Regions from separate parts of the Trinickia sp. genome, predicted to be linked through region 1. Evidence: riboswitches for the same ligand, from Rfam matches in the RefSeq annotation. Region 1 holds a riboswitch; the other holds the start of a gene.
What was found. A riboswitch is a leader RNA that binds a small molecule or an ion and turns the genes downstream of it on or off. The one in region 1 is predicted to bind ZMP and ZTP.
Positions count from the first base shown of each region.

Region 2: another riboswitch for ZMP and ZTP. It lies ahead of ACO1XS_RS17770 (LysE family translocator); the one in region 1 lies ahead of glyA (serine hydroxymethyltransferase).

Region 1 is NZ_JBMRBK010000020.1:75,008-82,608, reverse strand. It holds gene tolB (Tol-Pal system beta propeller repeat protein TolB) at 1-401, opposite strand, end outside; gene tolA (cell envelope integrity protein TolA) at 511-1,509, opposite strand; gene tolR (protein TolR) at 1,506-1,955, opposite strand; gene tolQ (protein TolQ) at 1,966-2,643, opposite strand; gene ybgC (tol-pal system-associated acyl-CoA thioesterase) at 2,802-3,272, opposite strand; gene ACO1XS_RS03785 (SDR family NAD(P)-dependent oxidoreductase) at 3,398-4,144, opposite strand; ZMP/ZTP riboswitch at 4,447-4,546, shown strand; gene glyA (serine hydroxymethyltransferase) at 4,718-5,965, shown strand; gene nrdR (transcriptional regulator NrdR) at 5,972-6,451, shown strand; gene ACO1XS_RS03770 (GspH/FimT family pseudopilin) at 6,613-7,200, shown strand; gene ACO1XS_RS03765 (type IV pilus modification PilV family protein) at 7,197-7,601, shown strand, end outside.
Region 2 is NZ_JBMRBK010000063.1:180,666-188,266, reverse strand. It holds gene ACO1XS_RS17800 (oxidoreductase) at 1-1,056, shown strand, start outside; gene ACO1XS_RS17795 (hypothetical protein) at 1,177-1,557, shown strand; gene ACO1XS_RS17790 (LysR substrate-binding domain-containing protein) at 1,567-2,535, opposite strand; gene ACO1XS_RS17785 (nuclear transport factor 2 family protein) at 2,634-3,029, shown strand; gene ACO1XS_RS17780 (DUF899 family protein) at 3,208-3,948, shown strand; gene ACO1XS_RS17775 (hypothetical protein) at 3,996-4,913, opposite strand; gene ACO1XS_RS17770 (LysE family translocator) at 5,025-5,657, opposite strand; ZMP/ZTP riboswitch at 5,685-5,782, opposite strand; gene ACO1XS_RS17765 (phytoene/squalene synthase family protein) at 5,791-6,879, opposite strand; gene ACO1XS_RS17760 (DMT family transporter) at 6,980-7,601, opposite strand, start outside.

The DNA.
Region 1 (7,601 bases):
GTCAGCGACAGGCCGCCGAGGTTTTGCTGCTTGGCCGTGTCGTACAGCTTGAAACGCACTTCATACGTGCCGTTCGCGGCGCGCGTCACGCTGCCCGCGACGAACGCATCGGCGCCTTTTGCCTTCCAACCGCCAAGATCGACCGAATCGGTCTCGGAGACGGGGGCGCTGCCCGCATCGATATTCGTGAACTTGCCGCTGCGTTTCAGATCCTCGCGCACGATCGCGCTGATCTGCTGCGGTGCGCTGGTTTCATTCGCGAAATTCGCCGTTGCGATCGGAAGTTGCGCCGAACCGGTGCCCGTCACGACGACGGTCAGCTCCGCGTTCGCGGCACCACATGCAGCGATCAGGCACGACGCCACCCATGTCTTCAAGCCTAGCTTCGTCATCAAACTCATGCGAGAAATCCCAAAAAACAAGTTGTCACAACTGCAAAGAGACCGTCGAGTGCATCTTTCGTTCCCGCTTCCGGTCCATCGCACCGACTTTGCCACCCCGCGGCGTTCGTTATTGCGGTGGCCTTACCTTGATGGAAAAGCTCGCCGGCGCCTGCCCATTGGTATCGAGCGGCATTGGATCGGACTCCCGTACCGCACGCAGTGCGGCGTCGTCGAATGCCGGGTTGCCGCTGCTGTGCTGGATCGTTGCCGACAGCAGGGTGCCCGTCGGCGCGCAACGCACGGCGATCAGGGTTTCGAGCGAGTTGTCCGGCGGCCAATGAACGTTCGGCGCCACGCGCCTGCGCACTTTGTCCGCGTATCCGGGCGAGGCGGCTGTGCCGCCCGAGCCCGTTCCGGTGCCGCCCTTGGCGAGCCCGTTGCCGCTCGAGCTTTCACCGGCGAGGCCTTGCAACTGCGCGAGCCGCGCGCGGCGCTCCTGGTCGAGCTGCTGTTTTTGTTTCGCCTGCTGCTGCGCCAGGGCCTTGGCCTTCGCCGCTTTCTCGGCCTCCGCCTTCTTTTGCGCGTCGAGCTGCTGCTGCTTGAGTTCCTCTTCCTTCTGTTGCTTTTGTTGCTCCTGCTTTTGCTGCTCGGCCAATTGCTGCTGGCGAAGCTTCTCTGCCTGCTGCTTTTTGAGTTTGTCGGCCGCGGCCTTTTGCGCGGCCAGCTCGGCCTGCTGCTGGAGCTCGCGCTGCCGTTTCGCCTGTGCCTCTTGCTCGGCGAGTTGCCGCTGACGTTCCTGCTGCTCGAGCAACGCCGCTCGCGCGGCGGCTTCCTGCTGCTGGCGTTTTTTCTGCTGCAGCGCGATGTCGGCCTGCTCGTCCGGGACCGGCGGAGCAGGCGGCGCTACACGCACGGGCGGGGCCGGCGGGGGCGGCGTCTGCTGCTGCGGAATATCGGTCCACAACTCGGCTTCAGCCCCCGCAGGCGTGCTGTTTTGCCAATGAATGCCGTGATAGAGGAACAACCCGAGCAACACGTGCATCAAGAGCGCGAGCGTGAACGCGCGCGTCGTCCCGCGTTCGCGGGGCGGTTGCGGGGGGAAAGAATCCGACTTGCCGGGTTTCATTGCGATTTAACGAGCAGCCCAACGCGCTTGACGCCGCGCGCCTTCAAATCCGACATGACCTGCATCACGGCTTCGTACTTGACCGTCTTGTCAGCGGCAATGACCACCGGCTGATCGGGGTGCGAGGTTTCGCGCTCGGTCACGAAGCCGGTCAGCTCCGCACGGGTCATCTGTTCCTGTTGCGTCGCGCCCGCGTCGTCCTTGTAACGAACGCTCATCTTGCCGTCCGCGCCGATATTCACCACGACGGGCGGTGTTTGTTGTTGCGGTGCGGCACCGCCCACCGTGGGCAGATTGACGATCGACGGTGCGACGAGCGGCGCCGTGACCATGAAGATCACGAGCAGCACGAGCATCACGTCGATGTAAGGGACGACGTTGATGTCAGACATCGCGCGGCGGGAGCGGCTGCCGCGCATGGACGAACGATTGGTCGAGCCGGCCATCGCGTGCTCCTTAATGCGCCTGGCGCTGCAAGATATTCGAGAATTCTTCGATGAACGTTTCGAAGCGGATCGCGAGGCGATCGATGTCGTGCGCGTAACGGTTGTATGCCACCACGGCCGGGATAGCGGCGAAAAGGCCGATCGCCGTCGCCGTCAGCGCCTCGGCGATCCCCGGCGCGACGTTTGCGAGCGTTGCCTGTTGCACGTTCGCGAGACCGCGGAAGGCGTTCATGATCCCCCATACGGTACCGAACAAGCCGATATATGGGCTCACCGAGCCGACCGATGCCAAGAACGCGAGATTGGCTTCGAGTGCGTCCATTTCACGCTGAAACGCTGCGCGCATGGCACGCCTCGCGCCATCCAGGATTGCGCCGGGATCGTTCAGGCGCTTTTCCTTGCCTTTCAAGAATTCACGCATGCCCGATTCGAAAATTCTCTCGAGCGCGCCGATCGTATGGCGGTTGTTTGCCGCGCTCTGATAGAGCGCTTGCAGATCGCCGCCCGACCAGAAGTCGCGTTCGAACTGTTCAGTTTGCGCGCGGGCGCGCCGAATGGCAAACCACTTGCGGAAGATAAACGTCCAGGACATCAGGGACAGCAGCAGCAAGAGCCCCATGACGGCCTGCGCGAGGACGCTCGCGTTGAGGACAAGAGAAATAATCGACAGATCTTGTGCGTTGTTCATAGATATTTTGCTTTTGCATCCGAAGGGCGGCCGTCACGGGCGGTAAGCCGCCGAAGCGGTCCCAGTCGGCAACCTGAAAGCTCGGCGGCACGCGCAGCCGGGCTCCAATGGGTAACGATGCGGACAATACAAGGCCACTGACGAACTCTCAACGGTGTTCATGCATCGGCCGTTGACATTCCGGCGTGCACGACGCCGGGGCCTCGCCGCAGCGCTGCGAGCACGTCGGGTGGAATGGGCGCGGGTTTGAACGTGGCGCGCTCGACGCAGGCGACGCGAATCTCGCCGGTGGCAAGCAGGCGATCGTCGCACCACGCGTGTTGCACGAAATCGACACTCGCGCGACCAAGCCGCTCGATGTGGCTCTCGATCGTCAGCAGATCGTCCAGACGCGCGGGCGCTCGATAGTCGAGCGCCGTGCCGCGTACGACGAAGACGATCCCGATCTCCCGGTCGAGGCGGCCTTGTTCGATGCCGCACGCGCGGAGCCATTCGGTTCTCGCGCGCTCGAAGAACTTAAGGTAGTTCGCGTAAAAGACGATGCCGCCCGCATCCGTATCTTCGTAATACACGCGCAGCGGCCATAAAAAGCCGCGGCCCGTTGCTGGGCGACTGCTAGGCATATTCATGGGCGCATTTTACCGGAACCCGTACGACCATCTCGAAATTACATGTCGAGCGCGGGACGCAGGGCACCGGATACGGTCGTCCGGCCATGCCTACGCGCTCGGAGCGCGGGCGTTGCCGAGCGGTTTCAGCCACGATGGATCGACAAGCCCGCGAACGATTGCGCCACCGGCATCAGCTCGATCGTATTGACGTTCATGTGGGCGGGCAGCGTGGCGATCCAGTAGATCGAATCGGCGATGTCTTGCGGCGAAAGCGGCGTTACACCGCGGTAGAGGCCGGCTGCCTTGGTGTCGTCTCCCTTGAAACGCACGTTCGAAAACTCCGTGCCGCCGCAGAGCCCCGGCTCCACGCAGGTGACGCGTACGGCCGTACCCGAGAGGTCGGCGCGCAGATTCAGGCTGAACTGGTGCACGAAAGCCTTCGTTGCCCCGTAGACGTTGCCGCCCGAATACGGGTAGCTGCCCGCCGTCGAGCCGAGGTTGAATATATGGCCGCGATTGCGCTCGACCATTCCTGGCAGCAGAGCATGCGTGACGGCGGCGAGGCCGGTGCAGTTCGTCTCGATCATCCGGGACCAATCGTCGAGATCGGCCCGCTGTGCGGGTTCCAGTCCAAGGGCGAGCCCCGCATTGTTGACGAGCACGTCCACGGACGCGAACGCCTCGGGCAGCCGCCCCGGCAACGCTTGTACGGCGGCGCGGTCGCACACGTCGAGCTCGAGCGGCAAAAGTGCCGGTCCAAGCTCCTCGGCGAGCGCCTCCAGGCGATCGAGGCGGCGAGCGGTGGCGATCACGCGGTGGCCGCCATTGACGAAACTGCGAGCGATGGCGGCGCCGAAGCCGGCGGATGCGCCCGTGACTAAAACGATCATTGCTGCTCCTGGCTGGTCGAACCCGGCAGGCCTCATGGCCTTGCCGGCATAAGCAAGAACTACCGAAGGCGAAAAACGGAACGGGCCGATGATACCCGCCGTATCCCGGTCGCGGTATGAAGGCTTCCAATTCTTTCGAAATGCTTTCGGTGGAGTGGCGGGCGCGCGCCGAGGGCTCCGGGTACCTTTCGCGGGCGGGTTGGCGCGGTAAGCGGTACGCGCAAGCCCGCCGCGATGCGGCCGTGCTGGCACTGTGGCCGGCCAATTGCCTATTGGTTGCGCTGCCAGTACACTAACGCGCTCAACCCTTGCGTAACTGGCGATAGCACCCTCCGGGGTCAAGGTGGAGCGACCCACCGTGAAGCGCAAGGTGCCGTTTTGCCGTTCGCCTGGGCAGCCGAAAACCGCGCGCGTTCGCTTGCGCAGCGGCGGTTGCCCCGCGGGTGCAACGGAGCTTCGATCATTCGAATTTTCCGCCACGCCAGTGCCGGCCCCTCCGCCATCCAGTGCAAGCGTACGTTCGTATGCATTCCGCGCATTTCGGCCAACCTGTAAACCTTCAACGGAATCCGTATGTTTGACAGAGCCCAAAGCACCATTGCCGCCATCGATCCCGAGATCTGGCAAGCGATCGAACAGGAAAACCGCCGTCAGGAAGAACACATCGAACTGATCGCATCGGAAAACTACACGAGCCCGGCCGTGATGGCCGCCCAGGGCTCGCAGCTCACCAACAAATACGCCGAAGGCTATCCGGGCAAGCGCTATTACGGTGGCTGCGAATACGTCGACATCGTCGAGCGGCTGGCCATCGAGCGCGTGAAGGCGATCTTCGGCGCCGAGGCCGCGAACGTGCAGCCGAACTCCGGCTCGCAGGCGAATCAGGGTGTCTTTTTCGCGATGCTCAAGCCGGGCGATACGATCATGGGCATGAGCCTCGCCGAAGGCGGTCACCTGACGCATGGCTCGCCGGTCAACATGTCCGGCAAATGGTTCAATGTGGTCAGCTACGGCTTGAACGAGGCGGAAGACATCGACTACGACGCCGCGGCCAAGCTTGCCGAGGAGCACAAGCCGAAGCTGATCGTTGCGGGCGCATCGGCGTTCGCGCTGAAGATCGACTTCGAGCGCCTCGCGAAGATCGCGAAATCGGTCGGCGCGTATTTGATGGTGGATATGGCGCACTATGCGGGGCTCATCGCCGCCGGTGTGTATCCCAATCCGGTTCCCCATGCCGATTTCGTCACGACGACGACCCACAAGAGCCTGCGCGGCCCGCGCGGCGGCGTGATCCTGATGAAGGCCGAATACGAGAAGCAGATCAATTCGGCCATCTTCCCCGGCATTCAGGGCGGCCCGCTCATGCATGTGATCGCCGCGAAGGCTGTCGCATTCAAGGAGGCGCTCTCGCCTGAGTTCAAGGCCTACCAGCAGCGCGTGGTCGATAATGCGCGCGTGCTGGCCGAGACGCTCGTCAAGCGCGGCTTGCGCATCGTGTCGGGCCGTACGGAAAGCCACGTGATGCTGGTCGACCTGCGCGCGAAGAACATCACCGGCAAGGCGGCCGAAGCCGCGCTGGGCGCGGCGCATATCACCGTCAACAAGAACGCGATTCCGAACGATCCGGAAAAGCCGTTCGTCACGAGCGGGATCCGCCTCGGTTCGCCCGCCATGACGACGCGTGGCTTCGGTGCGCAAGAAGCGGAGCAAGTGGGGAATCTGATTGCCGACGTGCTCGAGAACCCGGAAGACGCGGGGACGATCGAGCGCGTGCGCGCGCAGGTTGCCGAACTCACCAAGCGCTTCCCGGTTTATCGCTGAGCCACCATGCGCTGCCCCTTTTGCCGGCACGAGGATACCCAGGTCGTCGATTCGCGCGTATCCGAGGACGGCGCCGCGATTCGGCGCCCCCGCCGGTGTCCGGCCTGCGACAAGCGTTTCACGACGTACGAGCGAGTCGAGCTCATGTTGCCGGCGGTGGTGAAAAAGAATGGCAGCCGCACCGAATTCGATCGCCGCAAGATCGTCGCGAGCATGCAACTGGCGCTTAGAAAGCGCCCCGTTGCGGCGGACGCGATCGACGCGGCGGTTGCCCGCATCGAGTATCAATTGCTGGGCAGCGGCGAACGCGAAGTGCGCAGCGAGCGCCTTGGCGAGCTCGTGATGAACGAGCTGCGTCAGCTCGATACCATCGCTTACGTTCGCTTTGCATCGGTCTACCGGCGCTTCGAGGATGTATCCGAATTCGAGGACGTCATCGAAGAGTTTCGTCGCGCCGCTCCCGCCAAACCGTCGCGCAAGCGTTGATCGGTCTCGTCGTTTCATCGTTTTCCTTCCCTTGCATATTGACGTGACGCGCCATTGTCGGCGCGTCGATACCTGCTCGCCACTCGGCCGAACGGACGATGGTGCTGTACGTGCACGTCCGCTAGATTGATCGAATCGAACAACGGACAACGGAGCTGGGAATGCGGTTCGGTGCAAGCGGGGCAGGCATTGAGCGCCGACGTGCGCGGCACGCGCGCGGATTCACATTCGTCGAAACGCTGATCGTCTGCGCCGTGATGCTGTTGCTCGCGACGCTGGCGATACCGTCGTTTGCCACCTGGCAGCAACGCCAGCGCGTCGAAGCGAGCATGCGCATATTGCTGGCGAGCATGTCGTACGCGCGCAGCGAAGCGGTTCGTATCGGTTTGCCGGTCGTGATTTGCCGCACTGATGGTTATGGACGATGCGTCCATAACGGCGGATATGACTTCGGCCGGGACCGTGTTCCCGTCGATTGGGCGACGGGTTGGGTCGTCGCGCTTGAAACCGGTTACGGACAGCGGGTATTGCGCACGCATGTTCCGGCGCCCGGCGTGCGGATCCGCGGCGCCGCGCATGCGATCCGGTTTCGCCCGCCAGCCGGGCAGGTGATCGGCGGGTTTCGCAGCTTCGAGATCGCGCCGACAGGCGCTCGTCATGGTGCGTCTGCGCAAGCCGCGAGGCGCTGCGTTTCGATCGCTGCCGGCGGCAGGGCGAGGGTGAGCGCCGAGTGCGGGCGGCACGCATGAATGCCTCGCCGCGAATCCCGGGCCGGCAAACTGGAGGCTCGCTGCTTGAAGTTGCGATCGCACTGGGCATCGCCGCGTTGTCTCTTGTTGGCACGATCTCGAGCCAGCTCGTGGCCGTGCGTACCGAAAAGAGTTCTGCGCAGCGCGAGGTGGCATCGCTGATTGCGGCTTCTGCCGCCGATGCGCTGCGCGAACGATCCGCGGCGGCGGGTGGGATGGAGTACTGGCGTGCCCAGGCCATGCAGGCATTGCCGCGTGGCGACATCGTCGTACGCGATGCAGGTGGCGGTGCCGCATTCGTCGCGGTGCGCTGGGCGAGTTCGCAAGCGGGTGGGCACGCGCTTGGGCGAGCGCGCCCGACACGTTTCGATGGATGTCCGCCCGAGTTCGCCGCCCCCGAG
Region 2 (7,601 bases), on a different contig from region 1:
TTGATGGGATACGGCTTCGCCGGCGCGACGTTTCACGCGCCGGTCATCGAACACTGCGGCGCGCCCGCGCAGCGACCGAACGAACCTTACGCCTGCCTCGCCGCCATCGCCACGAGCCAGCCCGCAAAGGCGCTCGCCGACTATCCGAAAGCGCGGGCCGTCCCGGACCTGGACGCGCTGCTCGCACTCGACGACATCGAATGTGTCGTCATCGCCACGCCCAACGATACGCACTTCGATATGGCGGCGAAGGTCCTTCGCGCGGGCAAGCATGTGGTCGTCGATAAACCCGTGACGCTGAGCGCCGCGGAGGCGGTCACGCTCGCCCGCCTCGCGCACGAGCGCAATCTCGTCTTTGCGCCTTTCCATAATCGCCGCTGGGACGGCGATTTCCTTACCGTGCGTCAGCTATTGGCGAAGGGCACGCTGGGCCGCGTCGCGCACTATGAATCGCATTTCGACCGGTTTCGCCCGCAGGTGCGCGAGCGCTGGCGCGAGCAGGCGTCGCGCGGCGGCGGCCTGCTCTTCGATCTCGGTCCGCATCTGATCGATCAGGCGCTCGTGCTGTTCGGGCCGCCTGAAACGGTTTATGCCACGGTCAAGGTGCATCGCGATGGCGCGGGCGCAGCCGATTACGTGCATCTGCTGCTCAGCTATCCGGACAAGGAAGCGGTCCTGCATGCGAGCGCGCTTTGCGCGATCGAGCCGCCCCGGTTCGCCATTCACGGCACGCTCGGCAGCTATGTGAAGTACGGTCTCGATACACAGGAAGACCAATTGAAAGCGGGTCTTCGCCCCGGCGACGCGGGCTTCGGCGCGGACAATCCGCCCGCCACGCTTCGCGTGCTCGAAGGCGAGCGTGAAATCGAGCGGCAATGGCCGACGCTCACCGGTGCATACCCCGAGTTCTATCGGGCGCTGGCCGCGTCCATTCGCGATGGCGAGCCATTCCCGGTCTCGCCGCAAGATGCAGTCGATGTCATGACGATCATCGAGCTCGCCGAGCGCAGCGCGCGCGAAGGGCGACGCCTGCGATTCGAGCGCATGGGGGCTTGACCCGCCGCGGCACCGCGCCGATCGTTGTCATCGCATTGGGCATCTGGCGCGTTTATCCCCCGGAGGGGAACGTCGACCGCGGCGCTCCCTGCCGTGCAAATCACAAGGGATAACGAAACGATGAAAACAATGGTTCGCGCGCTCGCTTGCAGCGCATTGATCGCGTCGCTGAGCGCCTGCGTCGTCAATCAGCCACCGCCGCCGCGCCAGGTCGTTGTACCGGCACCCGCACCGGTGCTGCGCCCGAACCCGCGCGAGGTCGCGCTGGAGCGCTTCGGTCAGGTCAACAGCCGCATCGACAATCTCGGCCGCCGCATCGACTGGCACGTGAACGGAGGCTATTACCCACCTCCCCAAGGCAACGCCCTGCACCATCGTCTTGACGTCATTCGCCAGGAAGCGCGCGATATGGCCGCGCAGCACGGCGGCGGCCTGTCCGATGAAGAGCAGCGCGTGCTCAATCACGAACTGGACGGTACGGCGCGCGCAATCGGCGAATGACGCCATCGCTCACGCCTGAGCGATCGAACCTTGGCCGTCTTCGTTGCGCGCGAGGGTAGTCAGCGCGGCGGCGAGCGTTCGTATCTTCCGCTGCTCGCCGCTTTGCGACGGGTAGACGAGAAAATACGACGCGCCGTTCAGCGCGACTTCCTCGAACGGTGCAACGAGCACGCCTTCGCGCAGCCGTTCGCGGGCCATGCGCGGATCGCCGATGGCCACACCGTGGCCGTCGGCTGCCGCAGCCAGCGCGAGTTCGAGCGTATCCAACACAGGCCCCTTCGTGACATCGATACCCGCGCCGCCGATCGCATCGAGCCAACAACGCCACTCCGCGCGACTCGGCCCGGCATGCAGGAGCACCGTTCGTCTCAGGTCGTCAACGGAGCGAATCGATGCGGCGATCGCGGGAGCACACATCGGCGTCAGCGACTCGGGAAAAAGCTGGACCGCCTCCATGCCACTCCATGGGCCCCTGCCCCGCACGACCATCGCATCGATATCCTGTCGAGCGAAATCCGGGCGGTCGTCCGATGACGTGGCGATGCGCAGTTCAACGCCAGGCATCGCACGCTCGAGCTGTGCCATGCGCGGCAAGAGCCACCGCACGGCAAAAGTCGACGGCAATCTCAACGTCACGATCGAGATCTCGTCGATTCGCGTGCGCGCGTAATCGCTCAGTTCAGTGAGCACGCGCAACGCGACTTCGAGCAAGCGCTCGCCTTCGCGCGTCAGCGTCAGCCCCCCTGCATGGCGAACGAACAGTGCACATCCATAGTGCGCCTCGACCTGCTGGACTTGCCGGCTCACGGCGCCTTGCGTGCGGCACAGATGAACCGCGGCTTTCGTGAGGCTGCCGAGGCTCGCCACGGCGACGAAAACCTGCAGGCCCGCGAGCGTCGGAAACGGACGCGTCAGTTCGGCGAGCGGGTATGCAAGCGGCTCATGGCCCGTTTGCGAATTTTTCGATTGTTGGTTCATCTGGGCGTCGATATCGTCTGTCCCGAAGCCGCCCCACGTGTAGCCACATAGAGATCGCGCGTGCGGTATTTGATAACGGATGAATGGAGGAATTCGCAATGACATCCGCGCAATCACTTTATACCAGCCGGATACGCGAGTACCTGAGCCAACTCGAACGCGGCGATGCGGCGGCGATTTGCGCGCTCTTCGCGTCTGATGCGCAGGTGTATTCGCCCTTGCTGGGCTGGGTGTCGCCTCGCCCGTTTTTCGAGAAACTGTCGGCGGCGTCGGGGCAAAGCAGCATTACGCCGATCGATGTCTGCGTCAGCACGACGGGCGCCGCACGTGCCACGGGATATTTCGTCTATGAATGGGCGCTCAAGGACGGGCCGACCGTGCGCTTTGAATGTGTCGATGTATTCGAGTTCGACGAGGCGGGTCGCATCGCGCGGCTGCTGATCATCTACGACACTTATCCGATTCGCGCATCGCTCGGCGGCAGCTTTTCGTAAGCGCCACCAGCCTCGTGTGACGAGCGGGCGCGAAAAATGCAAACACGGAAAACTCATGGCGATGTGTCGATTCTGGCGAGGCTCGTTCGTCGTCGAAAAGGGGGGAGCCGATGCCGAGGCGAGTCATCGATACCGGCGCTCCGCCCCCGTTCGTTCGGCACTCCTGAGGAGACGCTCCATGAATCAAGCAGACACATCCACACCCGCATTGAAGCCCGCCACACTCCTTGCTCAATCGAAGTACCGCTTTCCCGGCGAAAGCGAGGCATACCGCAAAGCCCGCAATGCACTGCTCGAACAGGAAATCGAATTGCGGCGCCAGATCGAGCGCGTCGCGGCGATGCGCCGCGCGTTGCCGCTCGGCGGCGCCGTGCCGCAGGACTATCGCTTTCAAGGCGAGCACGGCTCGACAACGCTGTCCGACATGTTCGGCAAGCACGATACGCTCGTCATCTATAACTGGATGTTCGGCCCACGGCGCGAGCGTCCGTGTCCGATGTGTACCTCATTTCTGAGCGCGCTCGACGGCGAGGCGCGCGACATCGAGCAGCGAGTCGCGTTGACCGTCGTCGCGCGATCGCCGATAGACCGGCTCATCGCATTCAAGAAGGAAAGAGGTTGGCGCTACCTGCGGCTATTCTCGTCCGGCGAGAATACCTTCAATCTCGACTACGCACATGAAGACCCGGAAACGGGCGACAATCCCGCGATCAATGTGTTCGTTCGCCGCAACGGCACGGTTCATCACTTCTATGCGGGTGAAATGGGGCCCGAGACGGCCGATCCCGGGCAAGATCCGCGCGGCGCGCCCGATCTGATGCCGCTTTGGACCATTCTCGATCTGACGCCGGGCGGGCGCGGCACCGACTGGTATCCGAAGCTCGATTATCCGGATGCGAATCAGGCGACGCTTCGTTGAACGTGATACCGGGTGGTTCCCGGCGCGAACCGGCAGCCCGGCACGTCTTAATCGTCAAGGCCGCTCGAGGCTGTCGTGCGCTGCTCCGGAGTCAGCTCTTCATCTTCGACCGCATGCCGCAATGCGGCGAGCGTGGCCTCCCGTTCGACGCGAATGGCATGGGAATTCAGCGAAAGACTCGCGAGGATGTGGACGTATTCGCCCGAGCCGATCTCGCTCTTGCTCTCGGGCGCTGCCTTATGCTCCTCCCAGAGCCCTTGGGCCGCCCGCAACACCGCTCGATATACATCGGTTCGCTCGGCATCATCCTCCACCGATGACGTCGCTTCGGCCATTTCGGCTAATGGCTCAACGCGGTGAGGCTTGAATTCCACTGCGCCGATAGCGTTCAGAACGAGCATCGATGCTTGGAAGCGCTCGTCAGCGGGAAACTCGTCCGCCGATATTCGCATCGCTAAAGTGGAAAGCGGTTTCGGGCGCTCGCGTCCCGGGATCTCTCGACCGCCGGTCACGCGTGGCATCACGTTGCGAAGGTTAACCTCAGGTAGCGGCGGTGGTCCTCCCACTCCCTCTAGCGCCAGTACCGCTTTCACCTCAGCCAGATTGCGGACGCCGCGGGCACGCGCGTCGACTTGCTCGCTTTGCTCGTATGCGATCCGTAGCCGATCCGGTAGCCAATCGTTGTTCAGCACTCGCAAAGTGGTGATTTTGCCCGCTCGGTCGAGGAACGAGGCCAAGTCGGCCCTAAACTCGTCGCCCGGGTCCTCGGACGACGATGCCGGCGGTGTCGAAGCGCTTGCTGCCGCACCCGGTAAGCCGCTAAGGCGCGGATCGATAGACCCTCTCGGCTTGGCAGCATGCGGAGGCTGCGCGGCATCGCCCCCCGCTTTGTCAGCGCCCTCGCCGCCTTCACCATCGATCGGCTCCGGCAGCCCGCCGCCTATTTTCCCAGGACCTTCAACCATATCGCTCACCATTCAAAACGAGTACGGTCGAAGTCTAGGGTGACACAGCGTGCGCTACAGCCGCCGTCCGAAGCGGCATGCCATGAAACGCATTTTCGAGCGATTCCCCCTTCAGCGCCGCGCTTCCGTCGCCATTCTGACCGCGAGCCCCGCCAGTACCGTGCCCATGAGCCACCGCTGAGCGACGAGCCAGAGGGGCCTTCCGGCCAAAAAGCGAGCAATGGTGCCAGCAGATAGAGCGACGACCGAGTTGACAGTCAGGCTCGCCACGATCTGGAGGGAGCCAAGCGCGAGCGACTGCGCGAGGAAGTGGCCGTGTTGCGGATCGATGAATTGCGGCAGCAACGACAGGTAGAGCACCGCAATCTTCGGATTGAGCATGTTGGTCAAAAAGCCCATGACGAAGAGCTTGCGCGGACTATCGGCCGGCAGATCGCGGACTTGGAACGGCGAGCGGCCGCCCGGCTTGAGCGCCTGCCATGCAAGGTAGCCCAGATAAAGCGCGCCGCCGAAGCGCAGCAGATCGTAGGCAAGCGGCACCGCGATCAGCAAGGCCGTAATGCCGCATGCCGTGGCAACCATATACAAGACGAAGCCAAGTGCGACGCCGCCCAGTGAGACCAGGCCGGCGGCGCTGCCCTGACAGATGGAACGGGAGACGATATAGACCATATTCGGGCCGGGCGTCAGCGCCATGCCGAGCGCGACGAGGCCAAAAGCGAGCAACGAACTGGACGTGGGCATTGCATCACTCCTCGGAGAAGGAAAGAAGGACGACGCCCAGGCGCGCGGCAATGCACCCGCTTCACGGGCACTGTCCGCGTTTCCCGATGGTGGTCCATCTCCAGGCGCCAGTCGCGCGGACTCGGCGATTATTTCACGATCGAGCGGTACTCGCTTGCCCGCCAACACGGCCACCGATGCGCGCTTCGATCGTGCCGATGAGCCGTTCCGCCCAAGCGTTCAAGGTCCGTGTCGACATGACGACCATGCTCGATTTCGCAACGATGCCGTACACGCGCGAACGGCCGATCTTCGAGACGCATGCCGGATCGAGCCATCGGTCGTTGTCGACAAGCAGCGCAAGCGTCTCGAGGCCGATCAGAATCGGCCAGATGCAGGCCAGACGCAAACGGACCGAGCGCGCAGGAATCGCGAACGTATAGGCCAGCGCATCGCGGTACAGTTCGAGCGTCTTGCCGACCAGTTCGAACAGGAGCGGCCGGGCGCGCGACGAGGCATCGGGGGCGAGCAAGTCTTGCGGCGTCAATGCGAAACGCTCGAGCATCCGCTCAGGCAGGTAGCAGCGCCCGATACGCACATCCTTCGCGCAATCGCGCAGCACGTTCGTCATCTGCAACGCCTTGCCGAATCGGACGCCGTGCTCGATCATCGTCGCGGCCGCCTCTTTGAGCGTGCCGGGTAGATGCGAGTAGGTCATTTTGGTCCAGAATTCGCCGACGCAGCCCGCCACGAGATAGGTGTAGCGGTCCAGATCGTCGAGCGTCGCGAGCGCGCCGAGCTGGCCCGAACGTTCGTCAGGGAAGGTGCGCAGATCGAACTCCATGCCCATCGTCAGCGTAGTCACGATCTCGCGCACCGCGTCCCGGTCTGCCGTATCCAACTGCGTCAAGGCGTCGAATGCGCCACCGAGCGATTCGAGCAGCAATTTTTCGTCGGCATGCCCTTGCTGGCTCGCCACGTCATCCCTGAGGCGACGCACGAGCGAGCCATCGTCGGGCGGCGCGCCATTCACGCTGGCACGCAATGCAAGCAAGAGCTCGAGCCGCTGCGCCGGGTCGATCAGCGATGTATCCGCGATCGTATCGGCCGCGCGCGCGAGCAGATAGGCGAGCGCAATGGGGTCGCGCATACCGGCGGGCAAAATGCGCAGCGTCAGGTAAAACGAGCGTGAAACGCTCTTCAATAGCGGACCGAGTAAAAAGGCCCGGACGGATTCGGACATAGAGGGAATCGGATGTATTCGGATCGATGCAACGCTGCCGCATTGTATCCGGCCACCCGATTCCGCCCGCTTGCGCTGAACCGGTTCAACCCACGAGACACTAGCCGCGCGGCTCACGCGTCATCTCGCGAGGCGCGCTGTGCACCTTCTCCTTGTTGCGAAGCGTCAGGGCCAGCCCGGTGAGAATCAAGATCATTCCGATGACGTCTCTCGGCTGCAGCGCGTGGCCGAAGCACAGGTAGTCCATCAGCGCCGTAATGACGGGCACGAGATAGAAAAGGCTGGTCACATTGACCAGATTGCCGCGGCGCACGAGCCGATAGAACAGCAATTGGGCAAGCACCGAGATGACAATCCCGAGCCAGAGTACGGAGACGGCGAGCGGTGCGTCCAGCCGTAACCCGTTCCATTCGGCAACCCCGAGAGGCAGCGAAAGCAGCAAGCCTACGAAGTTCTGCAAGGGCAGCACGTCCATCGGTTCCTGCACGATGCGCTTTTGCATGATCGCCCCCGCCGTAATGCTCGCAAGTGCGGCGAGGGCGAGCGCGAGTCCTTCGGTCGTCGAAGGATTCAACGCCGATGCGCCGCGAAACACGATCGACGCAAGGCCCAGCATCGCCATGAAAAGACCGGCCATCCGCATCGCCGAAAAACGTCGCTCGGTGACAACGAGCGTGGCAATCGGCTGTGCGCCGAGAATGGCCGCCAATAGCCCGGGCGTC